Regions from separate parts of the Planctobacterium sp. R6 genome, predicted to be linked through region 2. Evidence: predicted binding sites of a transcription regulator. Region 2 holds the regulator's gene; the other holds the start of a gene.
What was found. The regulator LexA, encoded in region 2, represses DNA repair genes until DNA is damaged. The targets are predictions, from matches to a motif close to TACTGTATNNNNATACAGTA.

Region 1: the regulator LexA is predicted to act here: its motif matches at 1,652-1,671, upstream of recN (DNA repair protein RecN).

Annotation. Positions count from the first base shown of each region.
Region 1 is NZ_JBVTQY010000046.1:6,031-21,632, forward strand. Features, by position in the region: gene recN (DNA repair protein RecN) at 1-1,623, opposite strand, end outside; gene nadK (NAD(+) kinase) at 1,728-2,609, opposite strand; gene grpE (nucleotide exchange factor GrpE) at 2,807-3,436, shown strand; gene dnaK (molecular chaperone DnaK) at 3,534-5,453, shown strand; gene dnaJ (molecular chaperone DnaJ) at 5,605-6,729, shown strand; gene AC0J20_RS20095 (c-type cytochrome) at 6,863-7,330, shown strand; gene AC0J20_RS20100 (TetR/AcrR family transcriptional regulator) at 7,477-8,058, opposite strand; gene AC0J20_RS20105 (RidA family protein) at 8,227-8,622, shown strand; gene AC0J20_RS20110 (cytochrome b/b6 domain-containing protein) at 8,891-9,571, opposite strand; gene dapB (4-hydroxy-tetrahydrodipicolinate reductase) at 9,753-10,553, shown strand; gene carA (glutamine-hydrolyzing carbamoyl-phosphate synthase small subunit) at 10,851-11,981, shown strand; gene carB (carbamoyl-phosphate synthase large subunit) at 11,994-15,215, shown strand; gene greA (transcription elongation factor GreA) at 15,212-15,602, shown strand, end outside.
Region 2 is NZ_JBVTQY010000005.1:149,155-164,756, forward strand. Features, by position in the region: gene AC0J20_RS05440 (COX15/CtaA family protein) at 1-18, opposite strand, end outside; gene AC0J20_RS05445 (hypothetical protein) at 29-595, opposite strand; gene AC0J20_RS05450 (SURF1 family protein) at 570-1,286, opposite strand; gene AC0J20_RS05455 (DUF2909 domain-containing protein) at 1,315-1,524, shown strand; gene AC0J20_RS05460 (cytochrome c oxidase subunit 3) at 1,581-2,462, opposite strand; gene AC0J20_RS05465 (cytochrome c oxidase assembly protein) at 2,474-3,034, opposite strand; gene ctaD (cytochrome c oxidase subunit I) at 3,044-4,642, opposite strand; gene coxB (cytochrome c oxidase subunit II) at 4,655-5,776, opposite strand; gene lexA (transcriptional repressor LexA) at 6,172-6,795, opposite strand; gene plsB (glycerol-3-phosphate 1-O-acyltransferase PlsB) at 6,970-9,408, shown strand; gene ubiA (4-hydroxybenzoate octaprenyltransferase) at 9,411-10,244, opposite strand; gene AC0J20_RS05495 (chorismate--pyruvate lyase family protein) at 10,311-10,883, opposite strand; gene AC0J20_RS05500 (flagellar basal body-associated protein FliL) at 11,021-11,419, shown strand; gene AC0J20_RS05505 (hypothetical protein) at 11,481-11,963, opposite strand; gene glpG (rhomboid family intramembrane serine protease GlpG) at 12,085-12,927, opposite strand; gene glpE (thiosulfate sulfurtransferase GlpE) at 12,924-13,238, opposite strand; gene tdh (L-threonine 3-dehydrogenase) at 13,240-14,268, opposite strand; gene kbl (glycine C-acetyltransferase) at 14,268-15,455, opposite strand.

The DNA of each region.
Region 1 (15,602 bases), on a different contig from region 2:
AATATCGCCTGCTAATAACCTTGCTAATTCTTCTACGCGTTTGTCTTCGTCCAGCGGGGTCATATGTGTTTCTGTGGTTTTGCCATCAGAAAACTTAGTTACCAACATCTGGTTGCGCGCCTTGGCAGCTACTTGTGGTAGGTGGGTGACACAAAATACCTGAGCTTCGTTATCTCCCAGGGTTTTCAGCAAGTCGCCTACCACCGAAGCGGTACTGCCACTGATCCCGGTATCCACTTCATCAAATATTAATGTGGGCACCGCGTGAGTTTTGTTGCCCAACACCTGCAATGCCAGACCAATTCTGGACAGCTCACCACCTGATGCGGCCTTTTCCAGTTTTTCCATGTTCATACCTTTGTTACTGCACAACAGGAACTCAATATGATCGTGCCCCTTGCTGTTTATCTTATCTCTGTGGCTGTCGGTAACAGCAATTTCAAATTCCGCGTCTGGCATGTTCATTCGGCGAATTTCAGTCGCTACGGCTTTTTGTAATCGCTTAGCCACTTTGCAACGGGTTGTATGTAGTTTGTCAGCCACTAGCAGGTAATCATTTTTCAATGTCTGCAGTTCTTCCTGCAGGGCTTCACCCTTGTTTTCACTGTCAAATAGTGACTGATACTCTGCTTTTAATTCCTGATGATGTTGGTACAGACTTTCTGGCTGAACCAGGTGCTTTCTGGCTAACTCTATCGCCTTGGAATAACGCAGTTCGGTTTGTTGCATTTTCAGTGGGTCAATTTCCAGACATTCCACGTAATTTGACAGCTCAACACCGGCTTCATCAATATTGATTTGCGCTTCCTGTAGCATTAATTGCACTGGTTTTAAGCTTTCATCGTGTTCCACCAGATCGGTAATGCGCTCCAGGCAGCGAGAAATGATGCTGGCGGCATTACCCTGTTCTGACTCACACAATTCGTGGTAACTGATCTGAGAGTCTTCCAGCAATGACTGGCTGTGGCTCATTTTGCGAAACTCGGTTTCCAGCGATTCAAATTCGTTGTCCAACAGGCCGAATTCATCTAGTTCGGTAAGCTGGTATGACAGCAGGTTTTTACGATCTTCGCTGCGTTGTCGCATCTGATTCAACTGTTCCAGTTCCTGTTGTACCTTGTTGTGTCGGGTTACCAGGCTTTTTAGGTCGCTCAGTTGCTGTTGAATGATTTCGTCGCTGTCCAGTAAAGCCCGTTGTGCCTCACTTTTTAATAAGGCCTGATGAGCGTGTTGACCGTGAATGGCTACCAGTCGTGGGCCAAGCTCTTTGAGTTGCTGCAAGGGCACCGGACAGCCATTGATGTAGGCTCTTGAACGTCCTTCACTGGAGATTACCCTGCGCAGAATACAGGTGTCGTCATGATCGTCTAAATCGTGCTCCTGCAGCCAGGTCAGACAGCGAGGATTGTTTTTGATATTAAAACAGGCGGTGATTTCGGCTTTTTTAGCCCCTTTACGCACGCTGTTGCCTTCGGCCCGTTCACCTAAACACAGACCCAGGGCATCAATTGCAATGGATTTACCAGCACCGGTTTCGCCGGTTATGGCAGTCATCCCTTGTTTAAACTCAATATCCAGAGATTTTACGATGGCAAAGTTTTTAACGGAAAGTTGTGTAAGCATATCCAAAACCATGTATAGGTATACAGTTAACTGTAAATATATACATGTTTTTATCACTGTCTAGTGTTTGTGCAAAAAATATTTACTTAAACGAGTAATATTGCTCAGTAAAGTTTACTGCCCCAGTTAAGTTTGGTGCGTAAAACATTAAAGTAGCTATATCCCTTGGGGTGGATGAGATGCAGTGAACTGGGATTTTTGCGGATCAGGATTTCATCGCCTGGTACCACAGCCAGCATGACATGACTGTCACAGCTTACCTGCAGGTTTTCGGTGTTGTCGTTTGATACTTTTAAGACTATCTCGCTATTGGCATCCACTACAATAGGGCGGCTGCTGAGTGTGTGGGGAAACATAGGTACTATCGCCAGGGCATCCAGGTTTGGGGTCAGGATTGGGCCACCACCCGATAGTGAATATGCGGTTGATCCCGTTGGTGTTGCGACAATCAGGCCGTCTGAGCGTTGGCTGAATACAAACATGTCATCGACGTATAACTCGAATTCCATCATGTGCGCCACTTTAGTATGGTGCAATACCGCTTCGTTGATAGCGGCGTTGCTGCTTTTAAGTTCGCCGTGACGATGAACTTCTACTTCCAGCAAAAAGCGCTCTTCACTGTTAAATTTGCCGTCGAATATGTCGGTCATCTGACGTTCAATTTCGTCGGGTGCGATATCAGTTAAAAAGCCAAGATTGCCTCGGTTAACACCCACTACGGCCACGTCAAAACGGGATAAAACCCGTGCTGCGCCCAGCATGTTGCCATCACCACCCACCACAATAGCTAGTTGTGCACTTTTGCCGATAGACACCATGTCCCGTACTTGCAGATCATTTTCATCGAGGACATTGGCAACGCGCTCTTCCACCAATACTGTGCAACCTTCTTTTTTCAGGAATTTGTACAGAATTCGCAGACTTTCGCTGGCGCCAGAATGATTAGGCTTACCAATCAGACCAACGGTTTCAAACATTGGGGGCATAGTGTTGGCTCAAGGAAAAAGTTAAAACAAACAAGCTTGTTATACACCAATTAGATTTCAAACCACAAGATCATTGCCTTTTATCGGGGCATTTCTGAACAATATTAAAAATATGACAAATTGTAACTTGAATCATCTGTAACCATCCCCATCTAGCTCCCTAATTCAATTTTCATACATTTTCGGATTGCAAAATCATGAGTAACGACGTTCAAAATGACAAAGCAGTAAACCCTGAAGAGATGCAGCCAGAAGCGGTTGAAAATGAATCTCAGGAGTTACCTCAAGGTGAAACCGTTGACGCGGTATTAGAAACCGTAGAGCAGCAGCGTATCGCAGAGCTGGAAGTTGAGCTGGCTAAAGCACAGGCAACTGTGGTTGAACAGCAGGATTCAGTGTTGCGCGCCAAAGCGGAAGCAGAAAATGCCCGTCGCCGCGCAGAAGGCGAAGTAGACAAAGCTAAGAAGTTCGCTTTAGAGCGTTTTGCCGGAGAGTTGTTACCTGTTATCGACAACCTGGAGCGCGCGTTACAGGCTTCTGATAACGCGAGTGACGAAATGAAGCCAATTTTGGAAGGTGTTGAACTTACCCACAAATCATTTGTGGCAACAGTGCAAAAATTTGGTTTGGAAGTTATCGATCCGCAAGGACAACCTTTTAATCCGGAACTGCATCAGGCTATGTCTATGCAGGAATCCGCGGACGTTGCACCAAATACAGTAATCGCTGTGATGCAGAAGGGCTACCAGTTAAATGGTCGTCTGGTGAGACCAGCTATGGTGGCTGTTTCTCGTGCTGCTTCTGAAGGTGTAAATACCGAAGCGTAAAAAAAATGCAAAAAACTGGGTTCGGCTTTGTTGAAAAAACGCTGAGCAACCCTATTAAAAATACAGTTTTAAAGAATTTTAAGTTGGAGACATCCTGATGGGTAAAATCATTGGTATCGACCTGGGTACTACAAACTCATGTGTTGCAGTACTGGACGGTGACAAAGCAAAAGTTATTGAAAATGCGGAAGGGGATCGCACAACTCCCTCCATCATCGCTTATACACAAGATGGTGAAACCTTAGTTGGTCAGCCAGCTAAACGTCAGGCGGTGACAAACCCGAAAAATACCTTATTCGCAATCAAGCGTTTAATTGGTCGTCGTTTCGAAGATGCTGAGGTTCAGCGTGACATCGACATCATGCCTTATGAAATTGTTAAGGCTGATAATGGTGATGCATGGGTTGCAGCCAAAGGCGAAAAGATGGCACCACCTCAGGTATCTGCTGAAGTTCTTAAGAAAATGAAGAAAACAGCAGAAGATTATCTGGGTGAGCCAGTAACTGGCGCGGTAATCACTGTTCCTGCTTACTTCAACGACTCTCAGCGTCAGGCCACTAAAGATGCCGGTCGTATCGCTGGTTTAGAAGTTAAGCGTATTATCAACGAGCCAACTGCAGCTGCACTGGCTTATGGTATGGACAAGAAAAAAGGCGACAACATTGTTGCTGTTTATGACTTAGGTGGTGGTACCTTTGATATTTCAATCATCGAGATTGATGAAGTTGAAGGCGAGCACACTTTCGAAGTACTGGCCACAAACGGTGATACTCACTTAGGTGGTGAAGATTTCGATAACCGTGTTATCACTTACCTGGTAGACGAGTTTAAGAAAGATCAGGGTATCGATCTGCGCAAAGATCCATTAGCGATGCAGCGTCTGAAAGAAGCGGGTGAAAAAGCCAAGATTGAATTGTCTTCTGCGCAACAAACAGAAGTTAACTTGCCTTACATCACAGCTGATGCCTCTGGTCCTAAGCACTTAGTTATCAAGGTAACACGTGCCAAGTTAGAGTCTTTAGTTGAAGACATGGTTAAGAAGTCTCTTGAGCCGGTTAAACAAGCTCTTGCGGATGCTGACCTGTCAGTTTCTGAGATTCACGACATCATTCTGGTGGGTGGTCAGACACGTATGCCTCTGGTACAGAAATACGTAACTGAGTTCTTCGGCAAAGAAGCACGTAAGGACGTGAACCCGGATGAAGCGGTAGCCGTAGGTGCAGCGATTCAGGGCGGCGTATTAGCCGGTGAAGTAAAAGACGTATTGTTACTTGACGTAACGCCACTATCTCTGGGTATCGAAACTATGGGCGGCGTGATGACGCCACTGATTGAGAAAAACACCACGATTCCTACTAAGAAATCGCAAACGTTCTCAACCGCTGATGACAACCAGGCAGCAGTAACGGTACACGTACTGCAGGGTGAGCGTAAGCAAGCTTCTGGTAACAAGTCTCTGGGTCAGTTTAACCTGGAAGGTATTCGTCCGGCACGTCGTGGTGAACCACAAATCGAAGTTACTTTCGATATCGATGCTGACGGTATCCTGCACGTATCTGCGAAAGATAAGGATACTGGCAAAGAGCAGAAGATCACTATCCAGGCTTCTTCTGGTCTGAGTGATGAAGAAGTGGAAAAAATGGTACGTGACGCCGAAGACAATGCGGCGGAAGATAAGAAGTTCGAAGAACTGGTATCGGCACGTAACCAGGCTGACGCTATGATTCACGGCACCAAGAAGCAGTTGGAAGAGTCTGGTGACGCGTTAAGTGCAGAAGACAAATCTGCGATTGAAACAGCACTTTCTGCGCTGGAAACAGCGGCAAAAGGCGAAGACAAAGCGGAAATCGAAGCCAAGACTCAGGAGCTAATCCAGGCGTCTGGCAAGCTGATGGAAGCCGCACAGACTGCGCAAGCGGCCGAAGCTGCTGCCGGTGAAGGTGCTAAGTCATCTGGTAAACCTCAGGACGATGTTGTTGACGCTGAGTTTGAAGAAGTTAAAGACGACAAAAAGTAAGAAAAAGACAGCATCAGAATTGTGATGCTGTTACTTGAAACATGGGCGCACCTCAGACTGCGCCCTTGTTTGTGTTAACAGGTTTATTATCTGAAACGGAAATCTACTTAAGATTTCTGAAGCAAGGTTAAAGACGGGACATATTATCTCCATGTCAAAAAGAGATTATTACGAAGTACTCGGTGTCAGTAAAAGCGCCGAAGAACGCGAAATTAAGAAGGCATATAAGCGCCTGGCAATGAAATATCACCCTGACCGTACGTCGGGCGATAAAGAACTGGAAGAGAAGTTCAAAGAAATCCAGGAAGCTTATGAAATCCTGTGCGATAAAGACAAACGCGCTGCCTATGATCAGTTTGGTCATGCCGGTGTTGATCCTAATCGCGGGGCAGGAGCCGGTGCGGCTGACTTCGGTGATATTTTTGGCGATGTGTTTGGTGATATCTTCGGTGGTGGCCGTGGTGGCGGTCGTCGACGTGCCAGACAGGGCGCTGATTTGCGCTACAACCTGGAAATGTCGTTAGAAGATGCCGTCAGAGGTAAATCAGTCGAAATCAAGGTACCCACCCTGGTATCCTGTGATTCTTGCGATGGTTCAGGGGCTAAAAAAGGCACGTCACCGACAACCTGTCCCACCTGTCACGGTAACGGCCAGGTACAGATGCGTCAGGGCTTTTTTGCGGTACAGCAAACCTGTCCTACCTGTTCCGGTAAAGGCAAAATCATTTCAGATCCCTGCCGCAAGTGTCATGGACATGGTCGCGTAGAAGAAACCAAAACCTTGTCGGTTAAGATTCCTGCAGGCGTGGACACGGGTGACAGAATTCGTCTTTCCGGTGAAGGTGAAGCCGGAGAAGCGGGTGCACCTCCTGGTGATTTATATGTTCAGGTAAATGTGCGCGATCATGAAATCTTTGTTCGCGACGAAAACAACCTGTACTGTGAAGTTCCGCTGAGCTTTACCATGGCAGCCTTAGGTGGCGAGCTGGAAGTACCTACTCTGGATGGTCAGGTAAAGTTGAAGATACCGGCCGAAACTCAAACCGGCAAAATGTTCCGGTTGCGCGGCAAAGGCGTTAAATCAGTACGTAGCGGCGCTGTGGGTGATTTGATGTGTAAGGTATTGGTGGAAACGCCGGTAAACCTGAATAGCCGTCAAATCGAGCTGTTAAAAGAATTTGATTCAACGATGGATTCCGAAAAGGAAAAGTATCGTCCAAAGGAAAAAGGCTTTTTCGACAGCGTTAAACAGTTTTTTGATGATCTGAAAGGCTAAAGACTAATCAAACCGGATTAATGTTGAAAAAACCCTCTTTTTTGGAGGGTTTTTTGTTTTCAGGTCTTTATTAACTGGCTTTTAACGTTTTTAATAAGACATACCTTCCAAAAACTAATACAACAGGTTAACTATGAAAAAAATTATCGCGCTAATGCTCTCGTTTTCGCTACTTTCTTCAGTGGCAATTGCCGAAGAGGAAGCGGCTTCTGTTAAAGAAGCCCGTAACGCGCTTAAGTTCAGACAATCTTTATTTCAGCTGATTCGCAGCAACATGGGAGATTTAGGCGCCATGGCGAAGGGGGTTAAACCTTTTGATGCGGCGGTGATGGAAAAAAACGGCATGCGCCTGGAGCAATTAAGTTTAATGATTGCTGACTACCTGGCCACAGATACCAGAGAGCATAAACTGGAAACCGATGCTTTAGACAAAATCTGGGAAGAGCCTGACAACTTCAACGAAAAAATTCAGGCGTTAACTACCGCAGCACAACGATTACAGGCTGTTGCAAAAGCCGGAGATGAATCCCAGTTTCGCTCCGCCATCGGTGGTGTTGGTAAAAGCTGTAAAGGCTGCCACGACGTGTTTAAGGCTGAGTAAGCAAATTATACCTGGGCTGATTAGCTCAGGTTTTTCCAAATACCTGACTTTGACAGCCATATTGATAATCAAACCTGAATTTACCGGCTCTGAACAACAGTGAATAATGACCAAGTGGCGTATGCGTTGTCAGCAGTAATCTGAGTTTATTTGAGTAATCCGCTTGCCAACACTTCGAAGGCGTCTATTGCTCTGGGTAGAATTTCTTCAGGATTATCGCTGGCTGCCACCCATAGCGCTGCATTGAGTGCTGCGCCATTAAGTAGCCTCGAGATTGCTTCTACATCTACTGGTTTTAAATGGCCGGAATCAACCAAATTACTAACGGTGTTAATCGTTGATTGCAGACAGCTACTTTGGCTTGGCCATTGCGATGGATCACCTAAAAATGCAGGGCCGTCTAGCAGAACGATTCGCTGAACTTCAGGGACCATTGCCATTTCAATGTAGGCCTTACCTTCCGCCATCAGACCTTCCCATGCACCATCAACCACAGTGGCTTTAGCCTTGGCTTTCGCAGCCATTTCAGAATCAATTTGCTCAACTACTGCAGCGAGTAGGCCGATTTTATCACCAAAGTTATGATATAGCGCTCCACGTGTTAACCCTACGCTGGACGTTAACTCGTCCATAGATGCAGCAGCAAACCCTTTTTCTGCAAAAGCCGCCCTGGCGGCTGAAATCATTTTGGCCCGATTTTCGACCATTTTCTCTAATCGTTTATTCATTTTTTTACTAATCCATTAATATACGCTATGTATGTGAAATTGACATACGGCGTGTATGTCAATTATATTCATATACGTCACGTATGTTAAGTTGAGAATTACTCACTGACCACAGACTCTGTTGTAGTCAAACCTATATCGATTTATAAATATTTTGGAGATTTTACTATGTCAAAACGCAATGCTATTTATCCTGCCGAATCTTACCGCCATGCACTTTATGATGCACATGGTTATTCAGCGGCAATAAAGTCAGGGGAATTACTTTTTGTATCCGGACAGGTAGGCAGCCATGTTGACGGAAGCCCTGAGCCTGATTTTAAGAAACAAGTTGAGTTGGCGTTCGAAAACTTAAACAGTGTTTTAGCCTCGGCTGGATGCACGTTTGACGACATCGTTGATGTTACAACTTTCCATACCGATCCGGAAAAGCAATTTCCTGACATTATGCAGGTGAAGGAAGAGATATTCCACGCTAAGCCTTATCCCAACTGGACTGCCGTAGGGGTGACCTGGTTATCAGGATTTGACTTCGAAATTAAAGTGATTGCAAAAATTCCGTAAAACCAACCTGAAAACGAGGCTCCTTTGTTCGTCACGGTATTGAGGTAGCCATAAGTTTAATTAATTCTGAAGAGAACGTTTGTGGCATTCGGTGAGTTGAATTGTGGCCGGATAGGTTTCACAATCCCTCACATGAAATGCCATGAATGTAGCTATGCGGCTAATACTGCCCTGATCTTAAACAGGAGACGGGCAGTTCACAAAGAGAATAAAGAGGACAATCTGTGTTGTACATTACTCGTTTTGCTTAGGTGATTCACACTGGCAATCAATAATAGTCATCCAGGCTCGCCTCAGGCGTAAGGGTAATCAAAACATAAACAATTGCTACAGCTATCAACAGCATAACCAGCGCCAGCCACAATTTTGAAGACGCAATGCGCTGTTCTTCATCAATCATTTTCTTGCCATTGATCATGGCCATGATCAGATTATTTTTCCTGAACAATAAATAGTAGAAGGCGGCGGCAATGTGAATGGCGGCCGCAATCTGAATCAAAGTGAACAGGTTGTGGTGAGCCCAGTCAGCTAAGTCCTGATACTCAGCACTTAAAGCACTTCGCCAGGGGCCATCGGTAAAGATCTCGTCGCTGGTAAACAAACCACTAATGGCTTGCAGTAGCACTGCCAACATCAACAATAACGCCATATAACCACCTAGTGGCGTATGTCCCGGACTATCCTGTTGTTGTCTGATTGAGCTAATCGCTTTAATTGGAGAAACAATAAACTGTTTAAACAGGGCGTAACGGGTACCGAAAACACCCCACAAAATCCGAAACAGAATTAACCCCAGTACAAAATAACCAAGATAAAAGTGCCAGGTGAGCCAATCATCGCCCTGGTCGCCAGTAAACCAAAGACCGGCTAAAGCTAAGACCAAAAGCCAATGAAACAGCCGAACCGGCAGGTCCCAAACCAGTAACGATTTTTTATTATTTGGATTCATTCTATGTCCTTACTTCTTTCAGCGCCCAAGTCTAACGTATTTCTGTGGTTTTTTAACTTCGGTTAATGTCAGGTATTTTGATTGGTATTATAGCCTTTTGTTCTCATGCATTTATGGAAAATACAACGCTAAAACGCTAGTATCGGCAGCAAATTATGTAGCAGAGAGTAAACCGGTGAGTCTGGTAAACAGTGGAATATTTGGTGCCAATGGGCGTATGGGTAGGGCGTTAATTGAAGCTCATTTGCAGGAACAAGATATCAACCTCAATTATGCACACGTCAGGGCGTCGTCAAAATGGCAGGGATTTGATATTGGCGAGTTGGCAGGCACGGCTAAGCAGGGCGTATTAACAACTTCTGATACCAGTCAATTACCCGTTGATGTGATGATAGACTTTACGCTGCCAGAAGCGCTGGCAGCGAATCTGGAATTATGTGTGGCACAGCAGCGTCCGGTTGTAGTCGGAACTACCGGACTTGATGAACAGCAAAAAACGTTGATTGCAGAAGCTGCGCAGTCAGTTCCAGTGGTATTTGCCGCGAATATGAGTATTGGCGTAAATCTGTTATTTAATCTGGTACGCCAGACCGCAAGGGTAATGGGGCAGACTGCTGATATCGAAATTTGGGAAGCTCATCATCGCTTTAAAAAAGACGCACCCTCAGGCACCGCTGTGGCGATTGGTGAAGTGATTGCAGACGAACTGGGGCGGGATTTAAACGAGTGCGCTGTCTATGGCCGTGAAGGCGACACAGGTGAACGTGATCCACAGACTATTGGCTTTGCCACCATCCGTGCCGGCGATATCGTCGGCGAGCATACCGCCATGTTTGCAGAGTTGGGTGAGCGTATAGAGTTGACCCACAGAGCGTCCAGTCGCTTAACCTTCGCCAAAGGTGCAGTCAGGGCTGCTAAGTGGCTTGTAAACCAGCCCGTTGGGCTTTACGACATGCAAGATGTTTTAGGCTTAAAAGGCTAAAATAAGCATGTTTATGAAATGTTAACTGGAATTTTTGACCGTTTGGATAGGAAAACGTGTTAAAGGCCTTAAAAGGATAAAAAACCAAATTAAATATGGACCAATTCGCGATGTTGCTCTACAATACGCGGAATTTGCCATAAATTTAGGTTGAACCTAAGTTGTACTCAAAAAAATATCAGTTTAGCCAGAAAAACGGGATGTAAATAAGTTTAGTAATAAGCTTAGAAACAGCCCGTTTTTTATGGGTGTTTGGCAGACTGGCTACGTTAATATTACCGCATTTGGGAGGTTATCTTGACGCATTCAGCGCTACTTGTACTTGCAGACGGCTCTGTCTTTAAAGGCACTGCATTTGGAGCCGAAGGTATTTCAGTTGGAGAAGTGGTATTTAACACTTCGATGACGGGATATCAGGAAATTCTTACTGATCCCTCCTACGCGGAACAAATTGTCACTTTAACCTATCCACACATAGGTAACACAGGTGTCAATTCAGAAGACGAAGAATCTGAACAAATCTGGGCTAAGGGGCTTATCATTCGTGACTTGCCACTCGCTACCAGCAATTTCCGCAGCGAACAATCATTATCTGACTATTTAAAAGCGCGTAATGTATTGGGTATCGCGGATATTGATACACGACGCCTGACCCGTATTCTGCGTGATAAAGGCGCACAAAACGGCTGTATTATCACCGGAGCAGATCTGGATGAAGCGAAGGCCTTAAAAATGGCTCAGGAATTCCCTGGCTTGAAGGGTATGGACCTGGCGAAAGTGGTTTCAGTTAAAGAAAAGTACGAGTGGAAAGAAGGCGTATGGGAGCTAGGGAAGGGGCATTCTGAGTTACAAGAAAACTCAGACTTTCACGTGGTTGCCTACGATTTCGGTGTAAAGCGCAATATTTTGCGTATGTTGGTAGCCCGAGGTTGTAAATTAACGGTAGTGCCAGCGCAAACTTCTGCTGAAGAAGTATTAGCGTTAAATCCAGACGGCGTATTTTTATCCAACGGTCCTGGTGACCCAGAGCCTTGTGATTATGCCATCAAAGCAATTCAACAAATTCTTGAGACTGATATTCCGGTGTTCGGTATTTGTTTAGGGCATCAGTTGTTAGGTTTAGCATCGGGTGCGACTACTGAGAAAATGAAATTCGGTCATCACGGCGCAAACCATCCGGTAAAAGACCACAAACGTGGTGTGGTCATGATCACCAGCCAGAATCACGGTTTTGCCATTTCAGAAAGCAACTTGCCTGATAATCTGGAAGTCACTCATACCTCTTTGTTTGATGGCTCAATGCAGGGTATTCATCGCAATGACAAAGCTGCCTTTGGTTTTCAGGGACACCCTGAAGCCAGCCCGGGACCTCATGACGCCGCGCCGTTATTCGACCACTTTATTGAACTCATGCAAGCACGTAAGTAACAGGATCTGACAATGCCAAAACGTAACGACATACAAAGTATTTTGATTCTGGGCGCAGGCCCAATCGTCATCGGTCAGGCTTGTGAATTCGATTATTCGGGTGCTCAGGCGTGTAAAGCCCTTCGCGAAGAAGGCTATCGGGTAATTCTGGTTAACTCCAATCCTGCCACTATCATGACAGATCCGGAAATGGCTGATGCAACCTACATCGAGCCAATTCACTGGGAAGTGGTCAGAAACATTATTGCCAAAGAACGCCCTGATGCGGTGTTACCCACCATGGGTGGTCAGACAGCACTGAATTGTGCTCTGGATCTGGAAAAGCACGGCGTACTGGCTGAATTCAACGTAGAAATGATTGGTGCGACAGCTGATGCCATAGATAAAGCCGAAGATCGCGAGCGCTTCGACAAAGCCATGAAATCTATTGGCCTTGAGTGTCCTCGCGCAGAGATCGCTCACACGCTGGAAGAAGCCCACGACGTGCTAAGCCGTATCGGTTTCCCTTGTATCATTCGTCCATCTTTTACAATGGGTGGAACAGGCGGTGGTATCGCTTATAACGTTGACGAGTTTGAAGAAATTTGTCGCCGCGGTCTGGATCTTTCGCCCACTAACGAATTGTTGATTGATGAATCACTGATTGGTTGGAAAGAGTACGAAATGGAAGTGGTGCGTGACAAAAACGATAACTGCATCATTGTCTGTACCATCGAAAACTTTGACCCTATGGGTATTCACACCGGCGACTCCATTACCGTTGCTCCTGCGCAAACCTTAACGGATAAAGAATTTCAGATTATGCGAAATGCCGCCATGGCGGTATTACGTGAAATCGGCGTTGAAACCGGCGGGTCAAACGTACAGTTTGGCGTTAATCCTGAAGACGGACGTTTGGTTATCATCGAAATGAACCCGCGTGTTTCACGTTCATCTGCACTGGCCTCTAAAGCCACTGGTTTCCCGATTGCGAAAGTAGCGGCCAAGCTGGCAGTGGGATATACCCTGGATGAGCTGGCTAACGATATCACCGGCGGGCTGACCCCGGCATCTTTCGAACCTGCGATTGATTATGTGGTTACCAAAATTCCACGTTTTAACTTTGAAAAGTTCTCCGGTGCAAATGACCGCTTGACTACCCAGATGAAATCAGTGGGTGAGGTGATGGCCATTGGCCGCAATCAGCAGGAATCATTACAAAAAGCATTGCGCGGTTTAGAAATCGGCGTAAATGGCTTTGATCCAATCCTCGACCTGGAAGCGGCAGACGCTAAAAACCAGTTAGTCAGAGAACTCACGGAAGCTGGCGCCGAGCGCATTTTTTACATTGCAGACGCGTTCCGTTTTGGGATGTCAGTGGATGAAGTATTCAATCTTACCAATATCGACCGATGGTTCCTGGTGCAAATTGAAGACATCGTGAACCTGGAAAACCACATGCAGCAGCAAGGCGTTGCTGCCTTAACAGGTGATTTTCTCAGAAAAATTAAGCGCAAAGGTTTTGCCGATGCCCGCATTGCTGATTTAACTAAACTGGCTGAATCTGATGTTCGTGACCTTCGGGTTAAGAACCAGGTATTGCCTGTTTACAAGCGAGTTGATACCTGCGCGGCAGAGTTTTCCACTACGACTGCTTACATGTACTCTACCTATGATGAAGAGTGTGAGTCCAATCCATCGGATAAGGATAAAATTGTCGTTTTAGGTGGTGGTCCAAACCGCATTGGTCAGGGTATTGAATTCGATTATTGCTGTGTACACGCTTCACTGGCGTTACGTGAAGACGGTTACGAAACCATTATGGTTAACTGTAATCCGGAAACCGTTTCTACTGACTATGACACGTCCGATCGTTTATATTTTGAGCCGGTGACTCTGGAAGATGTATTGGAAATCGTCCGGGTTGAACAGCCCAAGGGCGTTATTGTTCAGTATGGTGGTCAAACACCGCTTAAGCTGGCCAGAGCTTTGGAAGAAGCGGGAGTGCCTATCATAGGTACGCCGCCAGATGCTATTGATCGCGCAGAAGATCGCGAGCGTTTCCAGCAGATGGTACACAAGCTGCAACTGAAACAACCCGCCAATGCGACTGTCAGCAATATGGAACAGGCACTGGCGGAAGCTGAAAACATCGGATTCCCATTGGTAGTACGCCCTTCTTATGTACTGGGTGGTCGCGCAATGGAAATCGTGTACGACATTCAGGATTTAAAACGCTATCTGAATGAAGCCGTGAGTGTATCTAACGATTCTCCGGTACTACTAGATCGATTCCTGGATGATGCCATTGAAGTGGACGTGGATGCTATTTGTGACGGCAAAGACGTAACAATTGGTGGCATTATGGAACACATCGAGCAAGCCGGTGTTCACTCTGGTGACTCGGCCTGTTCACTGCCTTCCTATAGTTTGCCCAAAAAAGTACAGGATGTGATGCGCCAACAGGTTAAAGACATGGCGCTGGAGCTGGGTGTCATCGGCTTGATGAATACCCAGTTTGCGGTGAAAGATGGTGAGGTTTATCTGATTGAAGTAAACCCTCGTGCCGCCCGGACTGTTCCCTTTGTGTCTAAAGCAACCGGCAAGCCTTTAGCTAAGATTGCCGCGCGTACCATGGTGGGCCAGACGTTGCAGCAGCAAAACGAAATGGAAGAAGTGATCCCGCCTTACTATTCAGTCAAAGAAGTGGTGATCCCCTTTGCGAAATTCCAGGGCGTGGACCCGTTGATCGGCCCTGAAATGCGCTCTACCGGTGAAGTTATGGGGGTTGGCGAAAGCTTTGTTCAGGCATACGCTAAAGCCAACCTGGGCGCGGGAACGCCGTTACCGAAAAAAGGTAAAGTCTTGCTGTCTTTGCGAGATAATGATAAAAATCGCGCTGTAGAACTGGGTAAAGCTATGCTGCAAAAAGGTTTCGCACTGGAAGCCACCAGTGGTACCGCCCGGTTATTGAACAACGCGAATGTCGATTGTGATGTGGTTAACAAGCTGTCTGAAGGCAGACCAAATATTGTTGACGCCATCAAAAACGGCGAATACTGCTACGTAATTAACACGACCGAAGGGCGTCAGGCCATATCTGACTCCGTATACATCCGTAAAGAAGCACTGCTGAATAAAGTAGCTTACACCACCACCATGAACGGGGCTTTTGCCACTATAAACGCTCATGCTTCGGATGATCGCAATGATGTTAATTCTGTACAGGAGTTACATAAGAGAATAACTAAATGAATCAAATTCCGATGACAGCCGAAGGGGCTGAAATGCTAAAGACGGAGTTGCACGAACTGAAAACCGTGAAGCGTCCGCAAATTGTGAATGCAATTGCCGAAGCGCGAGAGCATGGCGATTTGAAAGAGAATGCTGAGTATCACGCCGCCCGAGAACAACAAAGCTTCTGTGAAGGCCGTATTCAGGACATCGAAGGCAAACTGAGTAATGCTCAGATTATTGATGTTAAAAAGATGACCAACAATGGCAAAGTCATTTTCGGAGCCACTGTTACTCTGTTAAACCTGGATACCGATGACGAAACCACGTACCGCATCGTGGGTGATGATGAAGCCGATATCAAGAGTAATCTGATTTCGGTTAATTCACCCATCGCTCGTGGTTTGA
Region 2 (15,602 bases):
TTTGACGAGATTTCTCATAAAATTGGCTCTACCCGATTCGGGAAAGTTTCAGTAACTTCCTCAAGTCGGCAAGTATATCGCGGCTATTTAATACCGCTTGTTGTTGTTCGGAGCTAAGAGGGTAACGAAGAATTACGTTTCCTAGCGTATCAGCAATAAAAATACCACTAACGGTTTGCTTTTTAAACACCTTATCCAAATAGTCAGATTGCGTGTTCAGCAGCACAAAGTGTGACTCAGCGGAAAGCGACGCCACCGCGTTTGTATCACTGTCTGGCATAATCAGGACAGTAGGAACAATGCGGTCCTGCTCTTTTCCTGCGGCTATCCACACCTGATTAAGACTGTAAATCGCATTTTTACAGCGGGCATCACAATTGGCGGGTAAGACGTACACTAAGCGCCAGAATGGCTTTTCTCCGCGCAATAACTCCGGCATTTCGATAGCGGGATTGAGCAATTCACCTTTGTTGGTCGCCCCCTTGTTAAACCAGTCGCCTTGCAATGCAAACCAGGCCAGTACAACCGGTACTAAAAAAACTAAAACAAAGATAATTAATGTTTTGCGATTATTCGATTTGTTGTTGTCGCTCATCTTTCCACTTTTTCCTCAATGCCAGGATGAATACCAGAATGCAGGCAATCGCCAGCAATAACCATTGTATAGCGTATGCAATATGTTTTTCCGGAGACAAAGTTACAGGCCGGTAATTGTTCTCCAGAGCAAACTGTTCTGTCGGTTCAACATACCCCATTGCGGGAATGAAATCACGACTGAGCCACTGCCCCATTAACCGAATATCCGGTTGTTGAATCAAAGCGGGCCAGTTGCCCTGAGATTCGCTTTGCTGAATCAGATTGTTCAGGCCAGGCAAATACAGAACAACCCGCAATTGCTGCACCCTTTCAGGCAGATTAATTTGCGGCAATGTCCGGCGAAAATCGGTATCGGCATGCCATCCAAAGTTAACCAATATATCACCTGCTGCGGTTTTCACAGGAGCGATGATTTCATATCCCACTCGGCCTTGCAGTACCCGGTTGTCCCAATAGAACAGGTGCTCACTATCAACAACTCCGGAAAGCATAAGCCGCTTAAAGTTGTTGTTACCAGGTGCTGCCAGCGCGGTCAGCAGGTCGCCATAAACCTGTTGATTTGAAGCGAGATCCTGCTCCATCAACGTTTGTTTTTCCTGTGCCCGTGCAAACTGCCAGGCGCTAAGTTTCAATAAGATGACAAGCGCTATAAAAGTGATTAAGGTAGGGATAAGGGGTAACTTTCTCATTAAATATTTACAGTAAAAGAGGCACTGAATGACCGTTAAAATTATTGTAGCACTGCTCTTACTTTTTATGATTTACAATCTGTTCAGAGCCATGATGATAATGTTAAAAAATGAGCCCGGACAAGGCTCTATGACGAAATTTATCGGTAGAAGAGTGATGACCTCTGCAATTATCATCATCTTGCTGATTATCGCAGTGGCGACGGGGATCATTACGCCTAATCCCCGCCCTTATTAAACAGAGCCTGTTAACCGGTGTTGTGTATACCTGTAACCAGGAGCAGCAAGCCTTATTTAAAGAATATAAACAAACACAAACAGACACACCCAGACCACATCAACAAAGTGCCAATACCAACTTGTGGCCTGGAAAGCGAATTGATTATCGGGTGAGAAATGCCCCTTCAATACCCGACCAAACATGATGATCAGCATCAGGGTTCCCAGAGTTACGTGCAATCCATGGAATCCGGTCAACATAAAAAAGGTGTTGCCGTAAATGCCTGAATCCAGTTTTAACCCCATATCCTGGTAAGCGTGAATATATTCCACTACCTGAAGATACAGAAACGTACAACCCAGTAAGATGGTGATTCCGAGGAACAACTTAAGCTTACCTCTTTCGCCTTTTTCAAGGGCAACATGTGCGATGTGAGCTGTAACTGATGAAACCAACAAGATAATAGTGTTGTAAAGGGGTAATCCGGTCCAGGGCATGGCTTCCGTGGTTGTGCCACCCGGGGTTTCCACCAGCGGCCAAATTGCTTCAAAAGTGGGCCACAAGACTTCGTTGGTCATGGCGTTGTTTGAAGCACCTCCTAACCAGGGAACAGCAATGACTCTGGCGTAAAAGAGCGCGCCAAAAAATGCAAAGAAAAACATCACTTCGGAAAAAATAAACCAGGACATCCCCTGTCGGTATGAACGTCCCAACTGGGCACTGTGCATACCTGACATGGATTCATCGATCTGATTCTTAAACCAGCCGACCAGCATAACCAGCAAAACTACAAATCCCGCCAGCAACATCAAAGCGCCGTTGCCGTCAGTGCCTTTTTTCATTTCAATGACGAAGTTACCCGCGCCAAGCGCCATTAAAAATAGGGCAACAGCGCCCACAAATGGCCAGGGGCTTTGATCAGGAACATAGTATTTTTCGTATTGTTGTTCACTCATTTTAATCTCCTTTAACCACGGTTCATGGCAATTTCTTGCGCATCCGAAGTTACGTCATACAAAGTATATTGCACTGTAAAAAAGTTAATGTTTTTTGGAAGCTCCGGGTCCACATAAAACCGCATTGGCATCACTGTTTCGGCCCCCGATTTAAGGGGCTGTTGCTCGAAACAAAAACACTCTGTTTTGTTCAGGTATATTGCTGCGGTTCCGGGGGAAACAGAGGGGACAGCCTGCCCCACAATATCCCGTTGCGTCGGATTCTTTGCATAGAAGTCTACCTGGTACATTTCACCGGGATGAACCTCAACGCGGCGCGTCTGTGTCTCAAATTGCCAGGGCATACCGGTATTGGTTCGGGTGATAAACTCCACTGTCACCAGGCGGCTTTTATCCACCTCTATATTGGTGTATACCGCCGCCTCATTAGACGTTTTTCCATTGATGCCGGTAACTGCACAAAACACGTCATACAGGGGGACCAATGCGAACCCAAAACCAAACATGCCAAAAACCACAGCCACCAGTTTGATGACAACTTTCTTGTTTTCGGCCTGCCGTGAATGACTCATATATGTAAACTACTTAACCACTGGCGGTGTTTCAAAGGTGTGGTAAGGTGCCGGGCTGGGCACTTCCCATTCTAACCCTTCAGCGCCGTCCCAAACCTGCGCAGATACAGGTTCGCCTTTCTTGCGACACGCCTTAATCAACAAGGCGAGGAAGATCAATTGCGACAGGCCAAACGCAAATCCACCCAGGCTTATCCACTTATTGAAGTCCGCAAACTGCAGTGCATAATCCGGGATCCGTCTTGGCATACCCGCCAGGCCAACAAAGTGCATGGGGAAAAACAACAGATTTACCGAAATCAGTGAACACCAGAAGTGCCACTTGGCCAGGGTAATATCAAACATCTTTCCGGTCCATTTCGGTAGCCAATAGTAGGTTGCCGCCATAATTGAGAATACCGCACCGGTAACCAGAACATAATGGAAGTGAGCTACCACAAAGTAGGTATCGTGATACTGGAAATCCACCGGTGTAATCGCCAACATCAGACCCGACAATCCACCAATGGTGAACAGGACAATAAAGGCCAGTGAAAACATCATGGGTATTTCAAAACTAATGGCTCCCCGCCACATCGTCGCCACCCAGTTAAAGACTTTCACCCCTGTTGGTACCGATATCAGCATGGTGGCAAACATAAAAAACAACTCAGCCCCTACCGGCATCCCGGTGGTAAACATGTGGTGCGCCCAAACGATAAATGACAACAACGCAATGGACGCTGTGGCATACACCATTGATGAGTACCCAAACAGTTTTTTACGGGAGAAGGTAGGAACAATCTGAGAAACAATGCCAAACGCAGGCAATATCATGATGTATACTTCCGGATGCCCGAAGAACCAGAAAATATGCTGGAACATCACTGGATCACCACCACCGGCGGCATCAAAAAAGCTGGTTCCAAAAAACTTGTCGGTCAGTACCATAGTCACCGCACCGGCTAAAACCGGCATTACGGCAATTAGCAAAAAGGCGGTGATCAGCCAGGTCCAGACAAACAAGGGCATTTTCATAAACGTCATGCCCGGCGCGCGCATGTTTAATATGGTTACGATAACGTTAATCGCCCCCATAATTGAGCTGGCCCCCATGATGTGCACTGAAAACACAAATAATGCAGTGGTATCATTACTGTATGTGGTGGACAGCGGAGCGTAGAACGTCCAGCCAAAAGCCGGGCCGCCGCCCTCCATAAATAGCGACATTAATAAGATCAAGAATGCAAAAGGCAGGATCCAGAAACTCCAGTTATTCATCCTGGGTAATGCCATATCAGGTGCGCCTATCATCAGCGGCACCATCCAGTTTGCCAGGCCGGTAAATGCAGGCATTACCGCACCAAACACCATGATTAAACCGTGCACTGTGGTCATCTGGTTGAAAAAGTTGGGATCAACTATCTGCAACCCGGGTTGAAACAATTCTGCCCGAATCACCATCGCCATGGCACCGCCAATCAAAAACATGATAAAGGCGAACCAAAGGTATAATGTTCCGATATCTTTGTGGTTAGTTGTGTACAACCAGCGCTTTATACCGCTGGGTTTATGATCGTGATGATCATGGTGTTCGTCGTGATGGATATCATTAGTCACTGTACTCATCTCAACTCCCCCTTATTGTCCATTTAATACAGCGTTAACATCTTTGGCTTGCACCAATTCACCGGTATCATTCCCCCAGGCATTACGCTCGTAGGTTATTACTGCGGCAAGTTCTTTCATGGAAAGCTGTTTTGCATAAGCCTGCATCGCTGTACCCGATACCCCGTTAACCACGACATCAATATGTTTTTGCATGTCATTTAGCGCAATGTCACTGCCTTTCAGTGCCGGGAATACGCCCGGCAACCCTTCCCCGTTCGGCATATGGCAAGCCGCACAGGTAGTATTGTAGACGTGCTCACCAACAGTCATCAGCTCGTCCATGTCCATGTTCATGGCCAGTAACTTTTGCTCTTCTTCTTTTGCTTTGCGCTGCAACTCTTCCTGCTCTTCTATCCAGGCTGCATACTCAGCCGGTTCTTTCGCAATCACCACCACGGGCATAAAGCCGTGATCTTTCCCGCACAACTCGGCGCACTGTCCGCGATAAATACCCGGCTTTTCTACCCGGGCCCAGGCTTCATTAATAAAACCGGGGTTCGCGTCTTTTTTCACCGCAAAATCCGGAACCCACCAGGAGTGGATCACGTCATCAGAAGTAATGAGGAAACGGACCTTTTGGTTGGTGGGAATCACCAGTGGCCGGTCCACTTCCAGCAAATAATTGATATTTTTTTCCAGCTTATTGGCAATCTGTTCAGGTTGAGTCGCCATCACAGAATAATATTCCACCTCATTGTCCATGTATTTGTAATGCCACTTCCATTGTGATCCGGTCACGATCACAGACACATCTGGTGCAGAGACATCTTCCATAGCAATCAGGGTTTTAGTGGCGGGAATGGCCATACCGATAAGGATGATAAAAGGAACCACCGTCCAGGCGATTTCCACCTTTACACTTTCATGGAAGGTAGCCGGTTTTACGCCCCGGGACTTTCTGTGGAAAATGGTAGCCCACAACATCGCACCAAACACTATGATGGCAATCACCACACAAATCCAAAAAATGGTCATGTGCAGGTCATAAACCTGTTGGCTAATGTCAGTAACGCCACTACGCAGATTTAACTGATATTGTTCAGGCTTAGGATCTGATGCAGCGAAAGAAGCGAAACTCACTAAAAACGCCATTACGCCCCAAAACCCAGTAAATATTTTACCCACCTGTGTGTTCCTCCTTCTTAACCCGTTGTTTTCTTATTGGTCATTTTTACAACAACGGTGCCGCACAAAAGTTACGGCATTGAAACAGATATGTTATTACTATGTTAAAAACTGAATGATATGTAAACAAATTTCGAAGATCAAAAACAATTGAGAGACACTAAATGATGATTTTTTCATCACCTATAGGGTCAAAAATAGACCTAAATTTGGAAAAAGGAAATAAAAAAGCCATTTTCAGGCAAAACTTTTAGGCCGGGGAAACTATACTGAAGCGGTATTACAAACAAAAAAGCCCATTTATCAATGGGCTAGGTCATCACAGAAAGATATTTAAAAACTAATGCCAGATAAAAAGATTATTACATCCAGGCGTTATTTCGGATAATTCCCACCGCAATACCTTCAATATTTAGCGGCTGGGAGTTTAAATCCACTTTAATCGGGGCAAAGTCGGCGTTCTCAGCATGCAGTAAAACCTGGGAACCGGTTTTTTCAAAACGTTTAACCGTGACATCATCTTCCACTCTTGCCACCACCACCTGACCATTACGCGCCTGATTAGTGCGATGCACGGCCAGCAAATCACCGTCCATTATGCCGATGTCTTTCATACTCTCACCATCCACACGCAGCAGATAATGTGCCTCTGGCTGAAACATACCGGCAGCGACCTGATAATGACTTTCGATATGCTCCTGCGCCAGTATGGGTTCACCGGCAGCCACTTTACCAATCAGGGGTAAACCCAACTCAGGTTCAGGCTCGTCAACAGGTCCGGTTAAACGAATGCCACGGGAGGTCCCTGCCAGAATTTCAATGACCCCCTTTCTTTGCAAGGCTTTCAAATGCTCTTCGGCGGCATTGGCTGACTTAAACCCCAGTTCACGTGCAATTTCAGCACGTGTGGGTGGCATACCCGTATCGGCAATGGTCTCTTTGATCAGGTTGAGTACCTGCTCTTGTCGTAATGTAAGTGGACGCATATCGAACCTGTTTTTACGTACAGTTTAACTGGGAGTATATACAGTTGCCGAATAATCTCAACAGAAAATCTGCTATTTCGCTTTTGACCGCGATATTCGCTTACATAGATCACTAAGCCAAACAGAAAAGGTCATGCTATGATCCCCGATAATGTGAATCTAATTTAAATAACCATGGCTTGGTATCAGAATCTGTTTTTTAATTTAGTGAAGTTTCCAACTCGTTGGTTGGTTAAAACCAGCAATATCCCGACAGATATTGAAGGCGAGTTAGGTATTGATAAAAGTCGTCCAATTATCTATCTGTTAAAAACCAACTCGGTAACAGACCGCGTAGCGCTGGAACTCTCCACAAAAATGCTGGGCCTGCCGGCGCCTGACAAACAACTGGAAATTGGCAACGACAAGATAACCAACTGTCTGTTTTTACAGGAGCCGGAAGCGCTGCTGTCAAAAAAGTCCAAACACACAGACATAAATAAAAGCTTTACCCGGTTGTTTGAGCTGCACCGTGATGACGAGTCACTGGATCTGCAAATCGTTCCCGTCTCTATTTTTTGGGGCCGGGCACCAGGCAAAGAAAGTCGTGGCTGGGCTGATCTGCTTACCGACAGAGCGTCGCCAAACTGGTTGAGAAAGTTTTTTATCGTATTGTTTTTAGGACGGGACAACTTCGTCTATTACAGCTCTGCGGTATCCAGCCAGCGTATGGCCACCACCCGAGGCACAGATTCTGAAATAGCACATAAACTCATCCGATTGGCGCGTACCCATTTTTATCGTCGCCAACAAAGCATGAATGGCCCGATGTTGATGGACAGACATCAGCTGTTTAACAGCATATTGGCGGCCCCCTCAGTGAAAAAAGCCATGGCGCAGGAAGCCAAAAACTCACCGGCACAATTACACAAGGCCCGGCAGAATGCCAAAAGTTATATTGAAGAAATCGCCGCCGACTATCGCGAAGGCGTTATCCGACTAGGAGACCGCTTGTTAGGGCGGGTCTGGAACAAAATATACAATGGCATTGAAGTTAAAAACGCCGACAAAGTACGGGAACTGGCGCAAAATGGTCACGAAATCATCTATGTCCCCTGCCATCGCAGCCACATGGATTATCTGCTTTTGACCTATGTAATCTATCACGAAGGACTGGTTACGCCCCATATCGCCGCAGGCATCAATCTCAACTTTTGGCCTGTTGGTGGCCTGTTCAGACGCGGTGGAGCCTTCTTTATCCGACGCTCTTTCGCCGGAAACAAACTCTACACCGCGGTATTTCGTGAATACCTGGAGCAGTTGTTCAACAAAGGCTATTCGGTAAAGTTCTACGCAGAAGGCGGTCGCAGCCGTACCGGGCGATTACTGCCGCCAAAAACCGGAATGCTGGCAATGACCATTCAGGCGATGGTAAAAGGCGTAAAACGGCCGGTCAGCATCGTGCCGGTCTACATCGGTTACGAACACGTCATGGAAGTTAAAAGTTATCTGAAAGAGCTGCGCGGTAAAAACAAGGAAAAAGAGTCCTTTCTCGGGGTGTTTTCCGCCATCAGAAAGCTGAAAAATTACGGGTATGGCTTTTTAAATTTTGGGGAGCCGATCCACCTGGGTCAGTACCTGGATAACAATGCACCGCAATGGCGTGAAGATCAGGGCAGTATTGAAGACAAAAAGCCCAGTTGGTTAAACCCGACTGTCAATGTACTGAGTCACAACATTCTGGAGAGAATTAACCAGGCATCGGCGGTAAGCGGTATGGGCCTGGCCTCTTTATGCTTGCTGGCTGCCGAAAAACGGGCCATGAGCAAAGAAGAGCTTTTGCAGGTTATGGAAAGTTATCTTGGACTGCTCAGACAATGCCCCTACAGCAGTCAGAGCAGCTTCCCGCAGGTGAGCGCCGAAAAGTTGTTAGAAAACACCCTCCGACTGGACAAATTTAATGTTACCGAAGATAGCTTTGGTGAGATTATTTCCATTGAGCGCGATAACGCGATATTGCTCACCTATTATCGCAACAACATTTTGCACATGTTCTGCGTACCCGGTTTAATCGCGGCCATCATTATCGCCCACAATGAATGCCATCGCGATGAAGTAAGCAATATTGTTTCCCGGATTTTCCCGCTGCTGAAAAAAGAACTCTTTATCTACATGAAAGAAGCAGAGGCTGAAGCTTACACCCAAAGTCTGATCGACGGCATGGTGCAACAGGGCATGCTGCAATCCAACGACGGCGTACTTACCCCCGCCGATACCAGCAGTGTGCAATTTTACAGCCTGTGGCTGCTCAAATCGGTGATCCAGGAAACATTGCAACGCTATGCCCTGGTGCTGAACCAATTAGAGCAATTGGGTACCACCGCGCGCGGCGCCCTGGAAAAACGCAGCAGACAGGTGGCGGAGCGTATGTCAACGCTGCATGGTATCAGCGCCCCGGAATTTTACGACAAAAATGTGCTGGCTACATTTATTGCTGCCGCACGCGAGTATGAAATCTGGGAATCCAATGATGAAGGCCTGTTATTGCACTCAGAAAAGAGTAAAGAATTACAGCAACTGCTGTTTACGTTGGTGTCACCGGAATTTGTCAAACGCCTGCAGCAAATCAAATAAGCTCAGATGAACGTCGGGAGAAGGAACTCCCCGACAAGTCCCAGGGTGATCACAAGCCCCACCTTGTTGTTGTGCAAAAACGCCTGAAAGCAGGCGTCACGCTGACGATGCGCAATCATTTTTTGTTGCTGTAAGAACAAAAGTGCAGCGATAAACAGCATACCATAGGCAAAATAGCCCAACTGCAACCATAAAAATACCAGCAACAGACTCACCAGGGTTAAGCCCTGCAACAGACCAATGATTAATTTATCGTACTGACCAAACAGAATGGCGGTGGACTTCACCCCTATTTTCAGGTCGTCTTCTCTGTCTACCATGGCATACATGGTATCGTAAGCCACGGTCCACAACAGATTAGCCAGATAAAGCAGCCAAACCCACCAGGGAACCTGTTGCTGAATCGCCATGAATGCCATCGGAATACCAAAACCAAATGCCGCCCCCAACACAAATTGCGGCAGGTAAGTAAACCGTTTCATGAAGGGATAGCAAAATGCCAGAGCCAGCGCCACGAAGGACAACATTACCGTTTGCCAGTTCAGTGTCAGAACCAACAGGAAAGCCAGCAAAGACAGACAGGCAAACAACAGCACGGCACCCCGGGACGAAATTTCGCCGCTGACGATCGGTCTTTGCTGTGTGCGCTGCACATGGCCATCAATTTTGCGATCAGCAAAATCATTGATCACACAGCCTGCCGACCGCATCAGAAAAGTCCCCAATACAAATACCAGACTGATATGCCAGCCAGGCCAACCCTGTGCCGCCAATAGCAAGCCCCAACAGGTAGGCCACATCAGCAACCAGGTACCGATGGGCTTGTCTGCCCGCATCAGCCGCCAACAGGCACTGGCTTTATTTGACAGGTTGAATGTGCTCAATGTGAACCACCTGACAACTTAGAGATTGGCATAGGCCGGACTCCCTGGCAGAAAAATCTCAGCCACCATAATGTGATAAGTTTTAAAACTAAACAGCGACCGGCGGCCCCACAAATCCAGTTGGTTATCGCGCAACCCCAGTTTCTCCTGAGTCAGGCCCGACACCGGACACTTAACCAGCTGAAAGCTCTGACGTTGAAACCTGGGATCGTTAAAGATGATTTTACCCAAAGGTTTGTTGCCCAATCGCATCAGACCAGACATTTCGTCATTCAGGAAATTCACCGGCAACAAAGAGCGGGCAAATACCCACGTTTCATCATTGCCTTTCAGGAATACTTCACGCACCTGGGTATCCTGTGGCACCGCACCAAACTGACCATAAAGGTACTGCACTTCATCGGGAGAAATCTCCGCCGTTTGCTGATTGAGTACCTCTACCTCGAAGCGCAAACAATTGGCCTGCAGCCTTTCAGTTAACGACCCGGTATTAAGCAACCAGTTGCGCAACAGAGGATCAGTGGGTTGGAAATCATCAGCATTATGCCAGGATTCGTTAATAGTGAGGTTTTTCAGAAGGTTTTCAGCCAAAATTCATGTAGATTAATTAAATTATGCAAAATAATACCAATTAGATGATTTAGACTAAAGCTTCTGCGTAATATAATCTACAATAGCGGTTGGACCGTTATCATCCTGTTTATTATTGGTTTTTTCTGGTACTGAATATGAAAATAAAAATATTGGGACTCACACTTTTAGCAAACATTTTGCTCTTTAGTGGCACGACACAAGCCAATGATACTGCTTACTTTGGTCTGGAGCCGGACATTGTCACTAACTACATCAGCTCCAACAGCCGCAATATCGGTTATGTCAGAGTTACCATCGAGTTAATGCTGGATTCCGCCAAACATCTGGAAGCCGCTGAACACCACGCTCCGCTATTGCGAGCCACCACCATTGACATTTTTGGTCGCCAGACTGAAGAACAGGTAAAGTCTCTGACCGGTCGGGAAGATATTCGCCGCGCCTGCCTGGATGAGTTGCGCAAACTCATGAAAGCAGAAACCGGTTCAGAAATGATTAAAGATGTGATCTTTACCAAATACCTTTATCAAGGTTAAATCATTGCCAATCTTCAGCCTGAGCGCACCTTGTTCAGGCCGAGACCGGTTAAACTGAAGCTCAGTAAACTGCCGCCAGTGTTGGGGATGTTTTGACGTCCAAACCCTCAGCAGACATTTCAGAGCCCGGGAAAACAACAAACTGCGTGGCAGTATATTTGTCCATACCCCCGATCAACTCATCTGCATAGCAATTCTCGCACTCAATTTTGAAATAGAGCTTTTTACCCGCAGGCACTTTTTCCAATCTGATAGAAATTAGTTTTTCTCCATCAGCTTTGTATTTCACACTATCAGCATTAACGACAGATTCGAAATAAGGATCTTCGGCAAACTGCCAATTGACTTGCCAATACGCCGCGTCACTGTCCGGGATAATATTCCTTAGAACCGACACAAAGTCGTCTATGGGGGCCGTTGGAATGGGGTAATCGCCAGTCAAATAATCGTGTTTCGCACTCACAAAGTGAGGAAAACCCATTGCGGAAATGCCTAAAACAGCGCCCCCAGCCTGGAGAAAGTTACGTCGGGTAAGATGATTCATAAACACTCCTGATTGCATTTAGTTATCGCGGGAAATCAAGCGAATTTAGATCATATAGAAATGTGGAAAACATGACACCAATTAATTGTGGAAAAAAATCTGAAATGTTGAAAGCCTCAGCCTACACCTTGGCAAAAACTCTACTGGCCAGCAACGCCAGCAGACAGCCACTAACCAAACCCGTTAAATGAGCGGTGTTCGCCATGTTTATCCAGAGCACGTCTGCAAACCCTATAACCAGCCACAGCAGCATAAAGCCAATCAAGGGTTTCGACAGACTCAATCCTTTATCAGGTCTAAGCCAGCCCATCCACCAGACAAAACCAAATAATCCGTAAACCACTCCACTTAAACCGCCAAAATTCGGGCCAGAGACCCAGAACTGCGCCAGGTTGGAGAGCAATCCGGTAATGAGATAGATTGCCACCAGCAAACCCAGTCCCAGTTTATGTTCAATGTCACTGCCCAGAATCCACCACCACACCAGATTGAAAATAATATGCAGGGCAGAAAAGTGCATCAGTGTTGGTGTGATTAATCGCCACACCTCACCACTTTGCATCACTTCTGACCAGGGCTGAAAATAAAGGTGATCGAAAAGTTCAAACTGGCCAAATACAAACACCAGACCATGAATAGCCAGGGCAATCAGTAAAATTGCGGCGGCAAAGGGCGATTTGAACAGCGAATTTGCTATGTTGCTCAGGGAAAAATGGCTGTTGCCCGCCCCTAATTCGGCAGGCGCGGCAATTTGCCAGGCAAAAGACTGAAACTTTTTGGCGTTGGGATTTTGCACAAATTCCAGCAACATCTGTTTTGCCTCTTCCAGATCGGAATCATCGTGCAGAATCACCTGAAATTGCTGTTCCTGCGCCTGACAGGAACACGCGATATTATTCGCCTGCATATAAGCCACCAGCGTATTCGCCGGTGACTTTTGCGGAAAGGCCGCCAGAACAATCACGCGCTTTCTGATGGCATAGATTGTTTCCAGGCCTCAAAACCACCATCCATGCTATAAACGTCATCAAATCCTTGTGCCACAAAATACTGAGCGGCTTGCTGACTGCTGATGCCGTGGTAGCAACAAATCACCACCGGAGTATCAGTGGATAACTCTGTAATCACTTGCTGCAGATTGTTGTTGGTCAAATGCGCAGAACCCGGAATATGGCTCTGAGCAAAGCTGTCAGGATCGCGTATATCAAACACTTTCGCGCCCTGTTGCATCAGGGTCGCCGTGCCAGCGACATCAATATGTTTAAAAGATTGCATGTTACTCCTGCCAGTTTAACAACACTTTTCCGGATTGACCGGAAGCCATGGCTTCAAAGCCCTTTTGAAAATCATCAATGCCAAACTGATGGGTAATCATGGGCGTCAGGTCCAATCCAGACTGGATCAGACTGGCCATCTTGTACCAGGTTTCAAACATTTCCCGGCCATAAATTCCCTTGATCACCAACCCTTTGAAGATAACCTGGTTCCAGTCGATGGCCATATCCGAGGGCGGAATACCCAACAAGGAAATTTTACCCCCGTGATTCATGCTGTTCAGCATGTCTCTGAAGGCCACCGGGACACCTGACATTTCCAGCCCTACGTCAAACCCTTCGGTCATGCCCAAATCCCGCATCACATCCTTCAGAGATTCTGATGCGACATTTACCGCACGCGTTGCACCCATTTTCCGGGCCAGTTCCAGTCGGTACTCATTGACATCGGTGATCACCACATTGCGCGCACCCACGTGTTTGGCCACGGCCGCCGCCATAATACCAATAGGACCAGCACCGGTGATCAGTACATCCTCACCCACCAAATCAAAAGATAACGCGGTATGTACCGCGTTACCAAAGGGATCAAATATCGCGGCCAGATCATCACTGATATTGTCAGGGATTTTAAAGGCATTGAAAGCCGGGATCACCAGATATTCGGCGAATGAACCGGTGCGATCTACGCCCACACCATAAGTGTTGCGACACAGGTGACGACGCCCGGCCCGGCAGTTGCGGCAATGACCGCAGGTAATATGGCCTTCGCCGGAAACCCGGTCACCCTTTTTAAACCCTGCCACTTCACTGCCCATGTCCACGACTTCGCCAACGTATTCGTGGCCCACAACCATAGGCACGGGAATGGTTTTTTGGGCCCATTCGTCCCAGTGGTAAATATGCATGTCGGTGCCGCAAATGGCTGATTTTCGGATCTTGATCAGCAAATCATTGTGGCCCATTTCGGGTTTATTGGTATCCACCATCCAGATACCTTTTTCAGCATGTAATTTTGATAAGGCTTTCATTAGATCACTCCTAACTCTTTGCCCACACTGATGAAGGCATCAATGGCTTTGTCCAGTTGCGCTTTGCTATGTGCTGACGACATTTGGGTGCGAATGCGGGCCTGACCTTTTGGCACCACAGGGAAAGAGAATCCCACCACATAGATACCTTTTTGCAACATTTTATCTGCCATCTGTGACGCCAGTTTCGCATCCCCGATCATAACCGGAATAATGGCGTGATCAGCACCTGCCAGGGTAAAACCCGCTGCTGACATCTTCTCTCTGAAATAACGGCTGTTTTCCACCAGCTTTTCACGTAAATCACTGCCCTGTTGCAACATTTCAATAACGCGAATTGATGCCGCCACGATGGAGGGTGCTAAGGAGTTGGAAAACAGATAGGGGCGTGAGCGCTGACGCAACCATTCAACGACCTCTTTCCTGGCCGCCGTATATCCACCGGACGCGCCACCTAAGGCTTTACCGAGGGTACCGGTGATAATATCAACCCGCCCCATCACTTCACAATATTCGTGACTGCCGCGACCATTTTCGCCTACGAAGCCAACGGCATGAGAGTCATCCACCATTACCATTGCGCCGTATTTATCTGCCAGGTCACACACGCCTTTCAGATTGGCTATGATGCCGTCCATAGAGAACACCCCATCGGTAGCAATCAGTTTAAAGCGGGCACCTTGTTCTGTGGCTTCCTGCAATTTGGCTTCCAAATCAGCCATATCATTGTTGCCATATCGAAAGCGCTTTGCTTTACACAGGCGCACGCCATCAATAATGCTGGCGTGATTTAAAGCATCGGAAATTATCGCATCTTCAGGACCTAACAGGGTTTCAAATAAACCAGCGTTAGCATCAAAACAGGAAGAATACAAAATGGTATCTTCCATGCCGAGAAACTCAGAGATTTTTTGCTCCAGCACTTTGTGGTTGTCCTGAGTTCCGCAAATAAACCGCACTGACGCCATGCCAAAGCCATGACTATCCAGACCATTTTTTGCCGCCTGTATCAATTCAGGATGATTCGCCAGTCCGAGGTAATTGTTGGCACAAAAGTTCAGTACCTGGGCGCCACTGGTGACACTCACGTCGGCATCTTGTTGCGAAGTAATCACCCGTTCTGATTTGTACAAACCTTCTTCTTTCAAGGTTGCCAGTTCGGTTTTCAAATGTTCTATCATGCTCATTGTAGGCCTGCTGAAAATATCGTTATTAATTTATTGTAGGTATTTTAAAGGATAAAGGTGCAATAGTAACTGGCCCAATGCAAAGCCGATAGTCTGGCTTCTATGCAGTTAAATCAAATTGTAATTAAAAACTGACAGTGCCCCTGT